DNA from 3 places in the Lysinibacillus sp. S1 genome. Region 2 is predicted to be linked to each of the others. Evidence: riboswitches for the same ligand, from Rfam matches in the RefSeq annotation. Region 2 holds a riboswitch; each other region holds the start of a gene.
What was found. Region 2 has a riboswitch for cobalamin ahead of ACHZEU_RS23285 (energy-coupling factor ABC transporter permease). Riboswitches for the same ligand answer to the same signal wherever they lie in the genome.

Region 1 (4,239 bases), 2.3 Mb from region 2:
AGAATTTTTCCTTTTTCAACAGTAAAACTAATGTCCCTGACGATTGGTACATCTTCATAGCCACCTGATAGATGTTCAACAACAATCATGCCCGTACCCCCTTGCTTCTTCGCTGCTTATAAAAAATATAGGAGAAAACAGGTGCTCCAATAAATGCCGTAATAACACCAATTGGTAGCTCTCTTGGCACAATGATTGTTCGTGCTACTAAGTCGCAAATAATGAGTAATGTTGCACCATTGAAAAAAGATAATGGTAATAAGTGGCGATGATCAGAACCCCAAATCATCCTTGTCATATGCGGCACTACTAATCCTACAAAGCCAATTGTGCCAGAAACTGCTACAGCTGCTCCAGTTAGCATGGAGCCACCTGTTAATATCAAATATTTACTGCGCTTTACATTAACACCTAAATGTTTTGCTCGCTCTTCACCATACAACAAAACATTTAATTCTCGTCTTTGTGTCCATAGCATAATTGAACCAACAATCACAAAAGGAATGATCATTTGGACATATGGCCAACCACGCATCGAAACAGAACCAAGTAGCCAGMCTATTACCTGACGTAATTCTTCACCAGATAAGGCAATCATTAATGAAATAAGGGAACCTAAAAAAGAACTAAAAATAACACCTGTTAATATCAACGTTTCCATTTTTAATGAGCGGTCTACGAGTCTAGCAAAGCTCATAACAACTACCATCGTAATGATAGCACCAATCATACKGAAGATTGGCAGCGCATACAAACCGACAACAGGTATAGAAATACTAAAAAAGATCGTTAAAACAGCACCAACAGAAGCCCCTGATGAAACCCCTAGTGTATATGGATCTGCTAATGGATTTTTTAATAAACCTTGGAAAGCTGCTCCAGCAATAGCTAGAGATGCGCCTACTAGTCCCGCTAATAACACGCGAGGCAAACGAATTTTCCAAAAGATATTGGCGGCTGTTTCATCAACCGCCTTATTCCACAATACTTCTAATGGAATATGAACCGAGCCTATCGCTACGCCACACCAGATGCTAATAAGAAGAAGCGTACATGTTAATGTATAGGCTAGTGCTATTTTTTTCACTTAAATACCTCAGGATAGATTGCTTTTGCTAATTCTTCTAGACCTTCAGCTAAACGTGGCCCTTGACGACTTGTCGTACTTTCATCTACCTGCACAATCGCATTATTTTTTACGGCATTAATCGTATMAAAGCCCGCACGTTTTGKTATTTTCGTTAAAWTATCTGGTAMATAATGATATGTCACCACGATGACATCTGGATTTTTTGCGATAATTTGTTCTGCATCAATTTTATACCAATTATCGCCATCTACAGCTACATTCTCTGCATTGATCATTTCAAGCATAGCGTTCATAAATGTACCATTGCCAGCTGTATAAATATCTGGCTCATCTGATGCTTCAACTAACACTTTTTTGGGTTCAACATCCTTGACTTTAGACAAAACTTCTTCTACTTTTGCCTTCATATTAGCGACAATTTTTTCTGCCTCTGGTAATTTCCCTGTAGCACGTCCAAGTTGCTCAATTGTTGTATATGTTTCATTAAAGTCTTGTGCATTTTTTACAACAAATACTTTCAAACCTGCTGATTCAAGCTGTGCAATAGCCTCTTCTGAAAGAGACATGCTAGATTCGTGTGAAAAAACGATATCTGGTTTTAAGGCAATAATTTTTTCAATATCGTATTCCATACCGCCAACCTTATCCTTCTCAGCTGCCTCTGGCGGATAATCGTCGTTGTCCGTAACACCAACTATTTCATCATTTAAACCTAGTCCAAAAAGGATTTCAGTATTACTTGGAATAAGTGAAACAATTTTCTCAGGAGGTGCTTCAAGTGTAATGTCCTTACCAAGGGCATCTGTTATCGTCATTGGGAATGTTGCTTCATCCACYTGTGCTGTTTCTTGCTGTGTTTGCTGCTCGTTAGATGGCTTGTTATCTTTTGCTTCCTGCCCACAAGCAGCTAGCAAGCCTACTGCTAAAAATGCTGATAATCCTATTTTCCAAAATTTCTTCATGTGAATCCTCCTTCGTTGATCCGTGCGACATTTCGCTTTATTCTACATCAAAATAAAACCCCTCATCTTTGATCGATGAGGGGGCAAAATCGCACCAAAAAAACTGATACAAAATCCACCACCCTATCCTCGTAGGTTGTCATGTCGTTATAAAGGCAGGTCTCCTGGCTAGTGCTACTTGCGATTTTTCAAGCCTTCCCGAAATCTTCAGTGGCATCATTTGAAAAAACTCACACTTACAGTGGCGGGACCGCATCGGAATTACACCGATTTCCCTTTTCACTTTACTTAAGTAAAGAACCTTKATAATATTCAGTTGATTTCATTATACATGAAAATGAAAAAAGTCGCCTCCATTCAAGACGACTCCCCGGCCATTATACAATTTCAGAAAAGTATTGGACTGTTTTCATTTGAGCACCCATTTCTCTTAATGACCATGTCTGTTCTAAATAAACGTCCGCTAGTTTTTCATATTTCCCACCAAATTTATGTGCCCACTCAACCGCTATGACACTTTCATAAAGGTGAGCCATTTTTTCCGCCATACCCTTAGCTTCAAAAGTTTTCGTTGCCTCGTCTAAAGCGCTAAAAATTTGCAGTTTCACAGACATATTCGCCAATTGTTCTTTAACGATTTGTACTAGTGAGCTGTCAGCTAATTTGTCTAATCGTTCCTCCATCTCCTGTACAAACAGTTCATGAGCATGAAACTTATCTACTAAACGAATGAGTTCTAAGGCCAAAATATTAGCCGTACCCTCCCACACCGTTAACACTTGGGCGTCTCTTAATAAGCGGGGCGTTACAAAGTCTTCTATATAGCCATTACCTCCGTGTAATTCAATTGCCTCACTAGCATAATGAACAGCTTGCTCTGCTGTTTCCTTTTTCATAATGGCAATATATAAACGATTCATAATAAGATCTTGCTGAGTTCCCTGTCCACTTGTCACTTTATCGTATAATTGGATAAGATCAAAAACTGTCGCTACTTCCACGTGCAACTTAGCTGCAAATTTCCCTAAAGTATCCTGAATCATAGGGTACTGTGTTAAGGGCTTGCCAAATGCATGTCGATTGCTTACATAATGTTTTGCCTCTAAGAAGCCGCGACGCATAATACCAATTGAAGCGACTGCATTACAAATTCTAGAGAGATTTAGTGCTTCTAGCATATAATAAATCCCTTTATTTTGCTCCCCTACAACATAGGCAAGTGCACCATCAAATTCTACCTCACCAGAGGGAACTGCCCGAACGCCTAGCTTATCTTTCAGTCGGCGAATACGTAGATGATTTGTTGTTCCATCTTCTTTGCGCCAAGGAACTGCAAACAATGTTAAGCCTCTGGAACCTGCTGGCGCACCTTCTAGKCGTGCTAATACCATCGCTACACCACACATGCCCGCATTGGATGCAAAATATTTTTCACCATATAGACGATAAGCAGTGCCATCCTTTCTCGCCTCCACCACATTTGCACCTACGTCAGAGCCCCCTTGACGTTCTGTTAAAAAGGTCGCACCTTCATATAAATCTGTGTCACCTGTTGCACACACATGTGGTAAAAAACGCTGCTTTACCTCTTCATCTGCATAATGATCTAATAGATAGGCAGTTGCCATTGTCAATGTTACTGGACAATAAAAACCGGGCTCTGCATGTGATAGCAAATAACCTTGTGYAAAGCTATAAACATAATTCCCCTTGTGTCCTAGCTGCGGAATATGCTTGTGTACATAACCTACAATCCCAGTATTATATGTCTCTTCAAYMRYTYTKWYRWWGCCATCATTAACCCAAACCTCTGATATCTCTTCACCATAGGCATCATATCTTTGAAGGCGAGGCTCACCCTGTCGATCTGTATGCTTTGCCCTCGCATCAATATCACCTGCACATAGCTCACCAAAATCTGTTAACTCTCGTTGGGCATAGGATAAAAACTCTTTATCTAACATCATTTCCACTATTTTTTGAAGCGTGTCATCTTCAGTAAAAAAGTTCGTAGTACGCATTGCTTCTTGTTGTAATACTTTCATGCTATCTCACCTCTTGCCCCTTTAAATTTTGTTTTAATATTTTGCCTGATGCATTGCGTGGTAGCGCTTCTACTTTTTCAAAAATACGTGGTATTTTAAACTTTGCAAGATGCTCCTCTAAATAAGCTTTCAAAGCTTCCTC
Region 2 (4,239 bases):
TTTTCCTGCGCCATTATGCCCGAGTATGGCGATTTTTTTACCTTTTGGAATGTCTAATGTAATATCTGACAACGCCTTCGTACCATCCGCATAGGCATAAGATAATTGGTTGAGTTTAAAATAAAATGCTGTCATGTAAAATACCCTCCATATACGATGAGGACTAGTAAAATAGCTGCCATGCCTAGCCAATTTTTCTTGCTATAAGAGCCCATCTCTTGCCAGTAGACAGCCTCGCCTCCACGTGATTGCATGGCATTGTTGAGCTCTCGGCTACGCTGAAACATTTCCACAAATAATGCCACAATAAGCATGGAGACAGAGCGTAGCCATTGCATCGGTGAATGATAGCCAAGACGTGCTTGCTGGGCGAGATGTATATTTTGCATGCTTTCTAAAAACATAAAAATAAAACGATAGATTAGTTCGACGAGCTCCACTAATAAAGAGGGAAGTCGCCATTGTCGTAGCACATAACATATTCCTTGTACGGAAGTGGTTAGAATTAAAAAGTATAAACAACTAATGCTACCAAGGACAATAAAGAACAGCTGTTGCGCTGCTAAAACACTTGCATTCCCAATAAAGACAGTCCAATTCCTAAATGTAAACGACCAAATATGGGCAGGGAGTGTATTCGTTGATGATGTAAAGGAAAGTAAAATAGATACGAGACTTGTTAATAAGAAAAAGCTAGGTAGCAATAATAATTTGCCGTAGTATGCAAGCGGAATTTTTGCACCTAAAWTGATAAAAGMACTCATTACAAWAMATGTWATGAGTGAAAGTCGTTCATCTCTCATGWTGAGCGTTATGAGAAGTAGTCCAAGTGAAAATATCATTTTTTCTARCGGATGAACGGACGCTRGCTTATTCAGATAGGCATACTTATCAATGAGTAACATAATGGTTAACCTTCTTTGGGTTTGCCACGCATATAGCCGATGAAGTAGCCAATAAAGCCAGCTCCTATAGCTGCCTGTAGCACGAATAATAAGCTTTCGATTTCACCACTTGGTGGCTCCCATAGACTTTCAAACCATGGTTCATATTCCGCATTGATTTCACCGATAGCTGCTTCTGCTTCTCCATCAGCACCACCAAATTCAGCACCTTTTTGTATGAATAAGGGAATGATGGCTAACAACACAACAATTGCTAATAACAATAAATTTTTTTTCATTTGTTAATGTGCCTCCTTTGTTGAGAAAACACGTAACGTTTTTAATTCGCTAACATTGTATTTTTTCAAGAAATTCATCACAATGACCGTTAAAATTCCTTCACTCAMTGCTAAAGGAATTTGAGTTAAGGCAAAAATACCTGCAAACTTTGTAAAGGATGCCATAAAGCCTCCAACCTCTGAAGGAAAGGCTAGTGCTAGTTGTACAGAAGTCACAATGTAGGTACCTAAATCACCAAGCATAGCTGCAAAGAATATGGCTAGTGAAAATGACAACCCTACTTTTTGAGCCCCTTTAAAGACAAAGTAAGCAATAAAAGGACCAACAATAGCCATAGAAAAGGCATTAGCCCCTAAAGTTGTAATTCCTCCATGAGCTAATAATAAAGATTGAAATAATAAAACGATTGTTCCAATTACACTCATTGCTAGAGGGCCAAAGAGTACTGTCCCAAGTCCTACACCAGTTGGGTGAGAGCAACTACCTGTAACTGAAGGGATTTTTAGGGCGGATAGCACAAAGGCAAAGGCCCCTGAAAGCCCCAAAAGCATTTTTGTTTCAGGATTTTCATCAATGGTTTTTCGAATAGAACGCAATCCTAGAATGATAAATGGGATAGAGATCACCCACCAAAAAATAGCCCATTCGATTGGTAAAAAACCTTCCATGATATGCATGGCAAAGGCACGTTTTGGCACGATTAAAAAGGCCAGTAAAAAATAACTAAGTTTCCACCATGATAATTTCAAAAAGCTTTCCTCCTAACTAATTAATAGATTTTTAGAATATTGCGTGCGTAATTAAAAAAAGCACTTCTCCTTAGGTGGAAAAGTGCATAGCTAAAAAAGCAAATAACAGTCTCATCTGCTAAGCCGCACACCTATCCTCGTAGGTTGAAACGATCACTTATTTTTCGGCAGGTCTCCTGGCTCTAGTTCAATGCTTTATAGGTCTTCCCATCCGTTGGACAGTGACATATTCTATAAAGCTCCCTATTACAGTGGCGGGACCGCGCCGGACTCAAACCGGCTTCCCTTTTAAGCAAAATGACAAGCACTTTGCACCGAAAAACATTCAAATTGTGAGATTTCACGACAAAGTGTAACATGAATTTCCATAAATATGCTATACCTTTTATAAAATTTTTAAAATTAAAGGTCAACGGTGAATATTCTGATAAAAGTTTGTGCGCAAATTATATAGATTTATATAAATTTCATATCTAGTTCCATTCAAAATTGATAAATTTGTCATAAATTTTTAAAGAAATATTGAAATTTTAAAATAATAAGATATGATAAAGACAGTTTTCTATTTAAAATTCTAATAAAAATTTCATATAAAACGTCAATAAGTGCTCGAATAGCTCGAGATAATAGGGAAATTGGTGAAAATCCAATACAGCCCCCGCTACTGTAATAGCTGATGAAATCGCAAAGCCACTGGTACAAACTTGGGAAGGTGCGACAGTAAAATGAAGCTTAAGTCAGGAAACCTGCTTATTTGATTGTGCATGCAAACTTTTCGGAGGGAGAAGTTGAAGCGAAAGCGGGTACCTGTATTTCATTCTATTCGTTTTTATTTGGCTTCTACAAAACCTTTACTCTTCGTTATAGAGTAAAGGTTTTTCTTTTTCCAAAAAGCAAATGAGGGGAGACAGAAGATGACAACTTGGAATTTAGAGGGGATGAAAACACATCTCTTTATTTGCAATGGCAGTAGCTGCATGAAAAAGGATGGGGAGGAAATTACCTTAGCCATTCGAGATGAGATACAACGGCAAGCACTCGATCAGGAAATACATACGACAAGAACGCGCTGTAATGGACGCTGCAAGGATGCTTGTGTGGTAATCGCTTATCCTCAAGGAAACTGGTATCGTGTGCCATCAACAGAGCATGCTAGAACACTAGTACAAGATTTACATCATGAATCCTTATACAACGAACATGTCTTTACACTTCGTGAAGGTACATTACAGCGTACTGCTCAAACAACTGCCATTAAAGGGATCGAAAAGGTGAAAGAGGGGTAACAACATGGCGCAAAAAGGAAAAATTTTCGTAGTAGGCTTTGGACCTGGAGATTTTAAGCATATTACGACACGTGCAGTAGAGGCTTTACAACAAAGTGATATGATTATAGGCTATAAAACCTATGTAGAGCTGATTCAAGATTTAGTAAGTGCAAAATCGATTGTTAGTACAGGCATGACAGAAGAAGTGTCGCGTGCACAGGAAGCCGTTCGTCAAGCCGAAGCAGGGAACATCGTCTCAGTAATTTCGAGTGGTGATGCAGGCGTCTATGGCATGGCAGGATTAGTCTATGAGGTGTTAATTGAGCTAGGCTGGACAGAAGCAACAGGAATTGAAGTTGAAATTGTTCCTGGGATTTCTGCGATTAATTCATGCGCTAGCATACTTGGTGCACCTATTATGCATGATGCTTGTACAATCAGTTTGAGTGACCATCTAACACCTTGGAATTTAATTGCAAAGCGTGTCGAGGCAGCTGCAATGGCGGACTTTGTCATTGCTTTATACAATCCTAAAAGTGGACGTCGAACAAGACAAATTGTCGAGGCTCAACGAATACTCTTAGAATATCGTTCGCCAGACACACCAGTTGGGCTTGTGAAAAGTGCCTATCGAGAACGTCAAGAAGTGACCATGACAACACTAGCAGAAATGCTAGAACATGATATTGGTATGTTGACAACTGTCATTATCGGGAATTCGTCAACATTTTTCTATGACAATAAGATGATTACGCCCCGCGGTTACCAACGTAAATATACCCTGGGTGAAGAGAAACAGCCATTACGTCCACATCAACGTTTACGCGAAGAAAATGAACCTTGRGCAATGAACCAAGAGACAGGAACAGCGCGAAATGACTTTACGGCTGACCCTAATGCAGGGCGCTTTAATAAACCCAGTATAGCCGCTACGCCAAAGCCGAAAAAAACAGCTCTTGAAATGGCTACAGCGGCACTTGCAATGGTAAAAGGGACAAGCGCAGTCAAAGTAACACCGAAGCTTGTACAGCAAAAAAT
Region 3 (4,239 bases), 1.5 Mb from region 2:
GCGAGAACACTGGGTTAGGATTATGATACGCCTCATTGTTATCGCGATAATCAAAAATGGTCTTAATCCCTAACGTTTCAAATAGCTCTTTATCCGACAGTGTCATTTTTCCAAGGGCAGCTGAGCGGTAAAATAAACCGTTCTTTACCCTACGCCCATCTTTTGTTTTATATCCACCCATGTCTCGGAAATTATAGACTGCTTCAAATGGAATTACCTTTGTCTCTAATTGCTCCAATCACTACACCTCCTAAGATTATCAAGCATACTTACTTTTATTTTAAAGAACAAACTACATTAATTCCAATTTTCACGCTAGGTAATAATTTAAACCACATAAAAAATGCTAGCTGAATAGCTGACAGCTAGCATGGAAACATTTCTTATTTAAATAACTCTGGGTACACAGCCTTCGCTACTAATTCTACAGCTTCACCAATACGCGGACCAGGTCGATTAGAGATATCTGTATCAATGGACAATACCGCTTTGTTTTGAATAGCTTTCACAGTATTCCAACCATCTCGTCCAAGAATTTCTCCTATTGGATCTTCTGTATAGTTTACTGTTGTTAAAATAACATCTGGATTTTTCGCAATAACATCTTCCTCATTCACTTTTGCCCAGCTATTCAAGTCAGAAAAAACATTATTAACATTAGCTGCATCTAATATTTCTTGCTGGAAAGTGCTAGAGCCTGCTGTATATATGTCTGGCTTAGGGCTAACCTCTAAATAAACATTTTTCGGCGTTTTTACATCCTTCACCTTCGTTTGTACTTCAGCAATTTTCGCTTTAATCTCTTCGTTTAATTTATTTCCTTTATCAGGAACATCCATCACAGCAGCAATTTGTTCGATATCTCCATAAACATCGTCGAAAGTAGTCGCAGATTGAATAACAAACACTTTAATTCCTGCGTCCTCAAGCGGCTTTAGGGCATCCTTATCACCGATTGTATAAGCAATGACAACATCTGGCTTTAACGCTAAAATTCTTTCACTGTTAAAGTTCATAGTATCCGAGACACGTTCAATTTTTTGTGCTTCCTCTGGGTAAGTATCGTACTCAGTTGCTCCTACAATTTTATTGCCAACACCTAAAGCAAACAAAATTTCAGTATTACTTGGTTGTAAAGATACAACTGTTTTTGGTACTTCATTAAACTCTATTTCCACTCCACGGTCATCTGTCACTTTATAGCTTGTTTTCTCTGCTTGTTGTGTATCTTGCGAAGCATCTTTATTTTTTGTATCTTCAGCAGTGCCACAGCCTGCTAATACCAGTGCAAGTAAGAGCACTGATAGCCATTGGAAATTAAATACTTTTTTCATTGTTATTCTCCTTTTTCTTTTTCATTGGGTAGGATTTACTAATAAACGGTATTTCCGCTATTCCAGCTTGCTGATTCATAAAAACAGCCATGACAAAACATACATTAGCTAATAAACCAAGGTAATCGAAAAGAATAGCTGGAACCTCTCGTTCTTCTGATACTTTGTGTAAAGTACGATATGATTTTTTTGCCTCACTGCGACAAAGATGTAAGGCTGCAGCAGCCTCTGTTCCTTGAGGTAAAACAAAACTTTGAATCTCTTCCTTCACATGGCGAACGTAAAAATCATAACGTTCACTTAACCAAGATAAATCCTCTTCAGTTACTGCTAATTTCCCACGTACTGAGCCATTCACATGATAAGCCATAGGTAACATAAGCAATAAATCCTCAGCAACAACTTGAACATCCTCTTTTTTTACCGCAGCTAATGCAACTCCTAGATGTGTTGTCAGGCTATCTGTTCGAATTTCAAAATCGACCGTTGAAGCTTTCTCACGCATAAATGGATAACAAGAATAACGGGCATCTTTTTTCACTTGCTTCCCCCCTATTTTCTATAATGAAAAATTCTTATTTGAAAGGCATAAAAAAGTCGCTCCTTTTTGCAAAGGAACGACAAAAATAACATAATGAGCCATCAAACTAGACAAAGCCTATGTATTTGCCGTATATCCTCCTAGCTTCCGAGAAGTTTTTATACGTTCAAATAAAGGTCGGTCTCCTGGCTTGTACAGTTCGTCACATGAAACGAATGTGTTATAAAGGACCTTCCCATCTTCTTTGAGACAGTGGTAAATCTTTATAATGGCTGCACTTACAGTTGCGGAAACAGCTCCGGTTTTTCACCGGATTCCCGATTATGCTAATTCGCACCTTTATTCTGCAAGAATATTTCATVTGTAAAGCAGTTTATCATATATGCTTCAGAAAAAATAGCTGTGCTCAGTTTTAAAATATAGCATTATTTCTACTTGAAGAGAAAACCCTAACTAATTTTTACATTATTAAGAAATTTACTATAATAGTGTTTCAATTGCTTTTTCAATATCGAGCTGTGAATCTGTTGGTTCAAAGCGTGCGACGGACTTACCATTAGCATCTACTAGAAATTTTGTAAAGTTCCAGCGAATATTACGACCATCTAAAAAGCTTGGGGCAAGTTGAACAATTGCTTCTGCCAACATTTTCTCCTGCATACTTGCCTTCCCAAACTCTCGGTAATCCACTTCATGCTTTAAATAATTAAAGAGTGGATGGGTAGCCTCTCCATTTACCTGTACAAGCTCAAAAATCGGGAATGTGACCCCATAGTTTACCTTGCATAGATGCTTAGTTTCCTCCCCATCTTCAGGATTTTGATGGCCAAATTGATCACAAGGGAATCCAAGAACTACAAAATTCTCTTTTCCATATTTATCATACATTTTCTGTAAGTCTTCAAATTGATATGTAAATCGGCATTGGTTTGCCGTGTTAACAATTAACATTGTTTTTCCACGATATGTTTCCATCGATAAAATTTCGCCATTAGGCTTCCGAACTAGATAATTATAAATGCTCATGCATAATCCCCTTTTTTCATTCATTATAGTTGACTATTCTATCGTTCATCAAAGAATTTGCACAAAAAAACACCACCTCGCTACTTTGAACGGATGGCTGACTTATACTTCTTTTTATATTTAGCATCTTGTTCTTCATTAATTAAACGATGGGCAATATCTAATAATTTCGAGTCATTTGTTTGATCATATAACTTTTTAAATGACATAATAATATCCTGACGAATAAGAGATGGCTGTTTTTCATCTATACATGTTTGAAATCTTTTAGCTAGATACGATACAACCAAATCTCTTTGTACTGGACCCGCCTGTCCAATTTTCCAAATTGCTTGTAATGCATGCCTTGCCGTAGCAGATTGTTCATCGTAAGTCACAGCCCAAATCTTTAAAAAATCCTCCAAGACCCTTTCTTCTGGATCACTTTTTGCAGCTAAAGCGCATAAAATTTGTGCAGCACGTGCACGAGAATAACCATTATTGTATGTAAGTGCTTTTATTAGCTGTTCCCAAACTGCATATGTCCAATCTACGGGTTCCTGCATAATTTTCATTAATTCCTCGTAAGATTCATATTGAATATCGCGATCATGCTCTGTTAGATTACTAAAAAGTTGCAAAATCTCTTTTTCCATAATTCATCCCTACCTTTATTGTTTCAGAACGTAATAAAATTTGATTTATGGTACACTTAACTTAATTTTTTTCGCAAAGAAGGTGAGTTTATGAATAAATTTAATGCTAGGAAATTGATTTTTCGGTTGATTGTGATAATATCACTACTTTTAGCTGTCTATTTTGTTATCCCAGTGTCCATGCCTTTAATACTTGCTGGGATTAGTGCATTTTTCTTAGAACCAATTGTCATGTTCTTTAAACGGAAATGGAAAATGTCACGGAAAATAGCAGTTGCTTTTATTTACATAGTGAGTGTTATTGTTATATCTATTATTTGTTATCTTTCTATTACACAAATAATGACACAAATAATTTTACTATCTAAGCAAGCTCCCTATTATATTTCCAAGCTATCAGATATGTGGCTTCATATGCAAGAAAATYTTTCTAAATACACAGAAGACTTTCCACCTGAAGTAAGTGCTTCGCTTCAAAAAACCACTATGGATTTCATAAAGAAAGTCGAAGAATCCTTTTTAAGCTTCTTTAATTATAGCAAAGTTTCTGCCTTCTTTTCAGAGATACCCAGCCTATTTATCAGTCTTCTCGTTTATATGATTGCGCTATTCCTATTTATGCTTGATTTGCCTAAGTTAAAGCAAATCACTTATAAATATTTAAAGCCCAATACAGCAAAGAAGATAAAAATTATTTTAAATC

Region 1: another riboswitch for cobalamin. It lies ahead of ACHZEU_RS10965 (ABC transporter substrate-binding protein); the one in region 2 lies ahead of ACHZEU_RS23285 (energy-coupling factor ABC transporter permease).
Region 3: another riboswitch for cobalamin. It lies ahead of ACHZEU_RS15625 (hypothetical protein); the one in region 2 lies ahead of ACHZEU_RS23285 (energy-coupling factor ABC transporter permease).

What each region holds. Positions count from the first base shown of each region.
Region 1 is NZ_CP173154.1:2,171,302-2,175,540, forward strand. It holds gene ACHZEU_RS10955 (adenosylcobinamide amidohydrolase) at 1-89, opposite strand, end outside; gene ACHZEU_RS10960 (FecCD family ABC transporter permease) at 86-1,087, opposite strand; gene ACHZEU_RS10965 (ABC transporter substrate-binding protein) at 1,084-2,052, opposite strand; cobalamin riboswitch at 2,189-2,372, opposite strand; partial or broken gene ACHZEU_RS10970 (acyl-CoA dehydrogenase family protein) at 2,430-4,097, opposite strand; gene ACHZEU_RS10975 (class I adenylate-forming enzyme family protein) at 4,099-4,239, opposite strand, start outside.
Region 2 is NZ_CP173154.1:4,619,124-4,623,362, forward strand. It holds gene ACHZEU_RS23270 (energy-coupling factor ABC transporter ATP-binding protein) at 1-135, opposite strand, end outside; gene cbiQ (cobalt ECF transporter T component CbiQ) at 132-905, opposite strand; gene ACHZEU_RS23280 (energy-coupling factor ABC transporter substrate-binding protein) at 911-1,183, opposite strand; gene ACHZEU_RS23285 (energy-coupling factor ABC transporter permease) at 1,187-1,933, opposite strand; cobalamin riboswitch at 2,082-2,267, opposite strand; cobalamin riboswitch at 2,520-2,702, shown strand; gene ACHZEU_RS23290 (ferredoxin) at 2,848-3,219, shown strand; gene cobJ (precorrin-3B C(17)-methyltransferase) at 3,224-4,239, shown strand, end outside.
Region 3 is NZ_CP173154.1:3,134,198-3,138,436, reverse strand. It holds gene ACHZEU_RS15635 (tyrosine-protein phosphatase) at 1-238, opposite strand, end outside; gene ACHZEU_RS15630 (ABC transporter substrate-binding protein) at 384-1,334, opposite strand; gene ACHZEU_RS15625 (hypothetical protein) at 1,318-1,875, opposite strand; cobalamin riboswitch at 2,033-2,231, opposite strand; gene ACHZEU_RS15620 (glutathione peroxidase) at 2,356-2,901, opposite strand; gene ACHZEU_RS15615 (hypothetical protein) at 2,982-3,536, opposite strand; gene ytvI (sporulation integral membrane protein YtvI) at 3,627-4,239, shown strand, end outside.